DNA from 3 places in the Kineococcus gynurae genome. Region 1 is predicted to be linked to each of the others. Evidence: riboswitches for the same ligand, from Rfam matches in the RefSeq annotation. Region 1 holds a riboswitch; each other region holds the start of a gene.
What was found. A riboswitch is a leader RNA that binds a small molecule or an ion and turns the genes downstream of it on or off. The one in region 1 is predicted to bind S-adenosylmethionine.
Positions count from the first base shown of each region.

Region 2: linked by a shared signal. The riboswitch ahead of ACFFKU_RS08940 (O-acetylhomoserine aminocarboxypropyltransferase/cysteine synthase family protein) and the one ahead of ACFFKU_RS01745 (acyl-CoA dehydrogenase family protein) in region 1 are both predicted to bind S-adenosylmethionine.
Region 3: linked by a shared signal. The riboswitch ahead of sfnG (dimethylsulfone monooxygenase SfnG) and the one ahead of ACFFKU_RS01745 (acyl-CoA dehydrogenase family protein) in region 1 are both predicted to bind S-adenosylmethionine.

Region 1 covers NZ_JBHLUI010000003.1:79,828-82,078, reverse strand. Annotated here, with positions in the region: gene ACFFKU_RS01745 (acyl-CoA dehydrogenase family protein) at 1-1,165, opposite strand, end outside; SAM riboswitch class IV at 1,180-1,291, opposite strand; gene ACFFKU_RS01740 (YchJ family protein) at 1,349-1,753, opposite strand; gene ACFFKU_RS01735 (LacI family DNA-binding transcriptional regulator) at 1,803-2,251, opposite strand, start outside.
Region 2 covers NZ_JBHLUI010000008.1:545,397-547,647, forward strand. Annotated here, with positions in the region: gene ACFFKU_RS08930 (FadR/GntR family transcriptional regulator) at 1-444, shown strand, start outside; gene ACFFKU_RS08935 (antibiotic biosynthesis monooxygenase family protein) at 458-781, opposite strand; SAM riboswitch class I at 865-949, shown strand; gene ACFFKU_RS08940 (O-acetylhomoserine aminocarboxypropyltransferase/cysteine synthase family protein) at 1,161-2,251, shown strand, end outside.
Region 3 covers NZ_JBHLUI010000010.1:384,862-387,112, reverse strand. Annotated here, with positions in the region: gene sfnG (dimethylsulfone monooxygenase SfnG) at 1-961, opposite strand, end outside; SAM riboswitch class I at 968-1,054, opposite strand; gene ACFFKU_RS15570 (DUF3017 domain-containing protein) at 1,106-1,408, opposite strand; gene purH (bifunctional phosphoribosylaminoimidazolecarboxamide formyltransferase/IMP cyclohydrolase) at 1,446-2,251, opposite strand, start outside.

The DNA of each region.
Region 1 (2,251 bases):
GGTTGTGGGAGGCGACCGTGCGGGCGTTGCGCCAGTGCCGGTCCAGGTCCTTGCCCCGACCGACGCCCGAGGCGCCCAGCGTGTTGAAGAGCAGCGTCGCCGCGCGCGGCACCGACTCCGACAGCACGGTCTGGGCCTGCGCGGTACGGATCTCGGCGACGGCGTTCGCAGCCTGGTCGGCGGCGGAGTCACGGTCGTGGGCGGTGTCCGCGGCGGCCTGGAGGGCCTCGGCCGCCCCCCGCACGAGCTGGCGCGCCGTCCAGGCCACCGCCGAGATCTCGCCGACGACGGCCAGCACCTGCGCGTCGTGGCGCACGAGCGGGGCGAGCCCGTGGGTGTAGCTGCGCGTGCGGGTCCGGACCTCGTGCCCGGCGTCGCGCTCGACCGCCTCGGCGATGCCGGCGTGCACCGCGAGCAGGACCAGCTGGTAGAGCGCCGTCTGGAAACGGAACCGCTCGGCGAAGGGCCGCACGTCGGCGGCGTCGACCTCGGCACCGGTGAAGACGATGGTCCCGGTCCCGGTGAGCTGCTGGCCGAAGCCGTCCCAGTCGTCGCTGATCTGCACGCCCGGCTGCCGGGTCCGCACGATCGCGGTGACCACCTCGAGGTCGTCGTCGTCCGGGCTCTGCCCCGGGCCCACCCGACGGGCGGTGGCGTCGGTCCAGTCCGCGAAGATCGACCCGGTCGTGTAGAACTTCCGCCCGTCGACGCGCAGGCCCCCGGGACCCTCGGTCACGACGGTCTGCTGCTTGCCCGTGACCCCGGACCCGGTCTCGCTCCAAGCGTTGCCGACGAACTCGCCGGCCACGATCCGGGCGTACCAGGCGTCCCGGTAGGCCCGGTCGGTCTCGCCCAGGGTGAGCAGCTGCTCGACCCAGGCGATGTGCCCGCGGAAGATCTGCGGGAGGTTGGAGTCGGCCGCGGCGACGTCGACGAGGATCTCGGCGAGCGCCGGGAGGTCGAGGCCGTCGCCCCCGTGCTCGACGGGGACCCGCAGGCGCCCGAACCCGGCCTCGACCAGGGCGCGCACCGGCTCGTAGGGCAGGACGTGGTCCTGCTCGCGCTGCACGACGCCCGCGGCGATCCCCTCCAGCAGCGGCGCGATCCGGCCCCGCGCGAGGCGGAGCCGTTCGGTGACGGGCAGGGGCGTGCTGACAGCGGACATCGCCGGTCTCCTCGAGAGCGTCCTTACCCGCGCGGTGCTGCGCGGGCCCGGTCATCACCCGGGGCACCCCACGACGAGGAGGGTTGCCAGCCGACGAGCCGGGGCTTCGTGTCGGCTTTCTTGACCTGCCGGGCAGAGAACCACACGCGCGCGACCGGTGTCCACCCGACCGCCGGACGTCGTTCAGACCGGGCCCACGTACACCCACCGTCCGCCGACGCGACGGAACCGGCTGCGCTCGTGCTGGTGGCCGCGACGACCCTCGTGGCGGTGGTGGGCCTCGAACTCGACCGTGCCGGCGTCGTCGAGGGGCCCGCCGCCCTCGGTGCCCAGCACGACGAGGCGGCGCCACTCCACGTCGGGGTCGAGGTCGAGGTCGGTGGGGCGGGTCGCGGCGTCCCAGGTCCGGAGCAGGTAGGCGGCGTCCCCCACCGCGAAGGCGGAGTAGCGCGAGCGCATGAGCGCCTCGGCCGTCGGGGCGGGCTCACCGGCGTGCCGACGACCGCAGCACCCCCCGTACGTCTCCCCCGTCCCGCACGGGCACCGGTCGTCAACCGAGATCACTCTAGGTCCACCTCTCTGACACATAGCGTGATATCCCCACGTTTGTCCACACCTGTTGACGACGGTCTGGGGATCAACCTGGGGACAAGTCGGGCGCCGGTCCGGTGGTCGTCCGGACGACGAGCCGGGGCGGGACGAGGGTCGTGACCGGGGCCCGGTGCGGGTCGGCGATCCGGGCCAGCAGCTCCTCCCCGGCCAGGCCGCCCACCCGGGCGGCCCCGTTGTCCACCGTCGTCAGCGCCGTGCGCCGCGAGCGGGCCAGGGCGATGTCGTCGTAGCCGGTGACGGACACGTCCTCGGGCACCCGCAACCCCAGCTCGTCGGCCGCGGCGAGCAGCCCCACGGCCGACACGTCGTTGGCGCCGACGACCGCGCTCGGTCGGTCACGGCCGCCCAGCAGCTCCAGACCGCAGCGGAACCCGGCGTCCTCGGTCATGTCCCCCGTCGCGACCAGCACCTCCCCGCCCGCGGCCCGGACGGACTCCTCGACGGCCGCCCGACGCAGCCGCCCCACCGACCCGG
Region 2 (2,251 bases), on a different contig from region 1:
GACAGCCTGGGCCCGGACCCGGTGTTCGCGAACTACGCCGCCCACGAACTGCTGGAGGTCCGGCCCCTGGTCGAGGTCCCGGCGGCCGGATGGGCGGCGGCGCGGAGAACTCCGGAGCAGGCGCAGGAACTGCAGGACCTGTTGCAGCGCATGCGGGTCGAGGCCGACCCGGGGGAGTGGGCCCGGATGGACGCGCGGTTCCACGCCCTGATCGCGACCTGCGCCCGCAACCGGGTGCTGGAGTCGATGCTGGCCGAGATCCGGTCCGCGCTCACCGCGCAGTCGCAGACCCTCAACCTCATCCCCGACCGTCGCAGCCGTTCCGACGACGAGCACGCCCGGGTCGTCGAGGCGGTCGTCGCCGGCCGGGTCGAGGCGGCCACGGAGGCGATGCGCGCCCACCTCGGTCAGGTGAGGCAGGCCCTCTCCCGGCTCACCGGCTGAGGGTCCCCGGGGCTCAGCTCGCGGCGGACGGGTCCACCGGGACGGCGCCGAGCACGACCTCGAACTCCAGCAGGCTGGAGCCGGTGGCGACGGGGCGGGCCCGCTCCCCGGCGTGCGCCTCGCGGGCGCCGCCGTTCGCCCACGCCTGGAACGCCTCCTCGGTCTCCCACTTCGTGTAGACGAAGTAGCGCGTCTCGCCCTGGACCGGGCGGAGCAGCTCGAACCCCAGGAAGCCCGGCGTCCCCTCGACCGCACCCATGCGGTGGGCGAAGCGACGCTCCAGCTCGGGCCCCCCGTCGGCGGGAACCTCGATCGCATTGATCTTCACGACGGCCATGCCCGAAGCCTCGCACGCACGGTCGGACGCCTCGACCCCGGGCGGCGGTTGACAGCGGCGCCCGTCCTGGAGTCCACTGATCTCTCCCATCCAGAGCGGCCGAGAGACTTGGCTCGACGACGCCGCAGCAACCGCCCCGAACGGTGCTCCCGCCAAGGACGATGGAAGAGGTGTGCTGTGCCGCAGTTGAAGAGTCGCCACGTCGGAGTCCCGTCCCGGGTCGCGCACCGCTCGGTGCCGCTCGTGCGCCGTCGGCACGTGGACCTGCTGCGGATCGCCGCGGGGAGCTGTCGGGGCTGACGCCCCCGCACCCGTCCCCCGTCGTTCCCCGTCGTTCCGCCGGCGGCCCGTCGCCGCGCACCCGAGACCGAGGTCACCCGTGTCCGTCACCCTGCCCAGCCCCACCCTGCCCAGCCCCATCCTGCCCAGCCCCGCCCTGCCCGCGTTCGTCGAGTCCGTCTCGGCTGCGGGCGACCTCCCCCCGGTCGGCCCACCCGGGTTCAGCACCGCCCAGGTCCACGCCGGGGTGCTCCCCGACCCGGGCCACGGCGCCCGGGTGGCCCCCGTCCACCTCGGGGCGGGGTTCGTCTTCGCCGACTTCGACGAGGCCGCCGCCCGCTTCGCCGGGGAGACCGGCGAGGACGAGGGGTACGTCTACACCCGGATGGGCAACCCGACGACGGCCGCCCTGGAGCGCCGGGTCGCCGCGCTGGAGGGTGGCGCGGAGGCGGTCGCGGTCGGCAGCGGGCAGGCGGCGATCAGCACCGCGCTGCTGGGTCTGCTGCGCAGCGGTGACCACCTCGTCGCCGCCGACAGCCTCTACGAGGGGTCGCGCGGGTTGTTCCGGGAGAACTTCGCCCGGTTCGGCATCGAGGTCGACCTCGTCCGTGACGCGCGCGACCCGCGGGCCTGGCGCGACGCCGTCCGCCCCACCACCCGGGCGTTCTTCGCCGAGTCGATCCCCAACCCCCGCAACGACGTCCTGGACGTGCGGCTCGTCGCCGACGCGGCGCACGCCGCGGGGGTGCCACTGGTGGTCGACAACACCCTGGCCACCCCCTACCTGCTGCGCCCGCTGGAGCACGGGGCCGACGTCGTCGTGCACTCCGCCAGCAAGTTCCTCTCCGGCCACGGCGGCGCGCTCGGCGGGGTGGTCGTCACGGCCGCCGGTGCGCTGCCCGGGACCGTGGCGAACCTCGAGGAACAGACCGCGGTGCTCGGCGGCGCCTCCTACGCGCAGCGGTACGGCGAGCGGGCCTACCCGGGCTATCTGCGGGCGCTGGCCGCGCGCCTGGGGCCGACCCTGGCGCCCTTCAACTCGTTCCTCCTGCAGCAGGGCATCGAGACCCTCTCGCTGCGGATGGCCCGGCAGTCCGCGTCGGCCCTGGAGATCGCCTCCTGGTTGGAGGCGCGGGCGGAGGTGGACCGGGTCGACTACGCGGGCCTCGCGTCCAGTCCCTCGCACGCGCT
Region 3 (2,251 bases), on a different contig from region 1:
GGGCGACCTCGTCCGGGGTCCCGACCAGGCCGGTCCGGAAGCCGTCGTTGTACTGGACCAGGTCGCGGAACTCGCTGTCGGCCCACATGCCCTTGCGGTCGGGGCTGGCGTTGCCGGCCTCCTGCACCGAGGCACGGAAACCCTCGACCTTCTGGGCGTCGGCGTGCGCGATGATGTCCTCGAGGACCTGCTCCGCCTCGGCGCGGGAGTCGCGGACGACCGCGAAACCGTTGATGCCGAAACGGATCTGCCGGTCGTTCAGCGCGGCCTGGGCCGACACGTCGCGGACCTGGGCCGCCGCGTCGGCGATCGACTTCCCGTTGAGGAAGTAGAAGTCGCTGACCCGCCCGGCCATCGCCTGGGCCGCGGTCGAGTTGCCGCCCTGGAAGATCTCCGGCTGGCGCTTCGGCTGCGGGCGCATGGTGATGTCGCGGACGTTGAAGAACTGTCCGTCCTGCGTGTACCCGTCCTGCGACCACACCCCGCGCAGGATGCGGATGAACTCCTCCGACTGCACGTAGCGGTCGTCGTGCTCGGGCCACGTCACCCCGAGGTTGACCGCCTCGTCCTTGAACCAGCCCGAGACGACGTTCAGGCAGAGCCGGTCGTTCGTGAGTTCCTGGGCGGTGGCGGCGAACTTGGCCAGCACGCCGGGGTGCCAGAAGAAGGGGTGGACCGCCGCGATGACCTTGAGCTTCTCGGTCGCCAGCAGCAGGGCGAGGGAGAAGGAGGTCGACTCGTGCTGGGCGTCGGCGCCGTAGGAGGCCGCGTAGCGGACCTGCGAGAGCGCGTACTCGAAACCGACGCGCTCGGCCGCGCGGGCGACCTCGACGTTGTAGGCCGGGTCGTGGCTGGTGCGCTGCGGCAGCGTCGAGATCACCAGCCCGCCGGAGACGTTGGGCACCCAGTAGGCGAACTTCACCGGCGCCAGGGCGCGCTGAGCGGGGGTCGTGCTGGTCATTCGTCTCTCCCATCGCACCTGGCGGTAGCACCGGGGGTCGGCCGGTTGCTGCGACGTCGACGAGCCAGGTCTCTCGATCGCTCTGGATGGCAGGTCGCAGCGTAACCCGAGCGGGGCCGCGACAGGTACCGCTCGCGCGCGGTCTCAGACCGGGGGCAGCGGGAGGACCGAGGCGAGCGCCGCGCAGAGCACGGCGAGCACCAGCAGCGTCGTGACGTCCACCCCGCGCGAGCGGACGGCCAGGGCCCCCGCGACCCGGACCGGGAGCACCAGGCGCAGCACGGCGGCGACGGCGAGGTCGGCCGCGAGGAGGAGACCGCCCGCCGTGGGCCCGGCCACCCAGGTCGTCAGCAGCGCCAGGGCCACGCCGCCCAGCAGGGCCAGCAGGACCGCCGTCGCCGGGTGGGCCGGGGGGCGGGTGAGGCCGGGGGGCGGCGGCGCGGACACCCGCGTCACGCTACCGCCGCCCCGACCGGAGGCCGGTTCAGTGCGCGAAGTGGCGCGACCCGGTGACGTACATGGTGACCCCGGCGGCTTGGGCCGCGGCGAAGACCTCCTCGTCGCGGATCGACCCGCCGGGCTGGACGATCGCCCGGACGCCCGCGTCGAGCAGGATCTGCGCCCCGTCGGCGAAGGGGAAGAACGCGTCGGAGGCGGCCACGGAACCCGTGGCCCGCTCGGCCCCGGCCCGTTCCACGGCCAGCCGGCAGGAGTCGACGCGGTTGACCTGGCCCATCCCGACACCGACGGAGGCCCCGTCCTTGGCCAGCAGGATGGCGTTGGACCGCACCGATCGGACGGCGCGCCAGGCGAACTCGAGGTCGGCGAGCGTCGCGGCGTCCGCCGCGTCCCCGGCCACCAGGGTCCAGTTCGCGGGCGCGTCACCCTCCGCGTCGATGGTGTCGAGGGTCTGGACGAGCACGCCCCCGGAGACCGGGCGCCACTCCTGCGCGGAGCGGGCGTACCCCTCGGGCAGCTGCAGCAGACGGATGTTCTTCTTGCCCTGCAACGTCTCCAGCGCCTCGGGGGTGAACCCGGGGGCGACGACGACCTCGGTGAACACCTCGGCGACCTGGGCGGCCGTGGCCGCGTCGACCTCACGGTTGGCGGCGATCACCCCACCGAAGGCCGAGACGGGGTCGCAGGCGTGCGCGCGGGCGTGCGCGGTGGCGACGTCGTCGGCCGTGGCGATGCCGCACGGGTTGGCGTGCTTGATGATCGCGACGGCGGGCCCGGCGAAGTCGTAGGCCGCCCGCAGGGCCGCGTCGGCGTCGACGAAGTTGTTGTAGG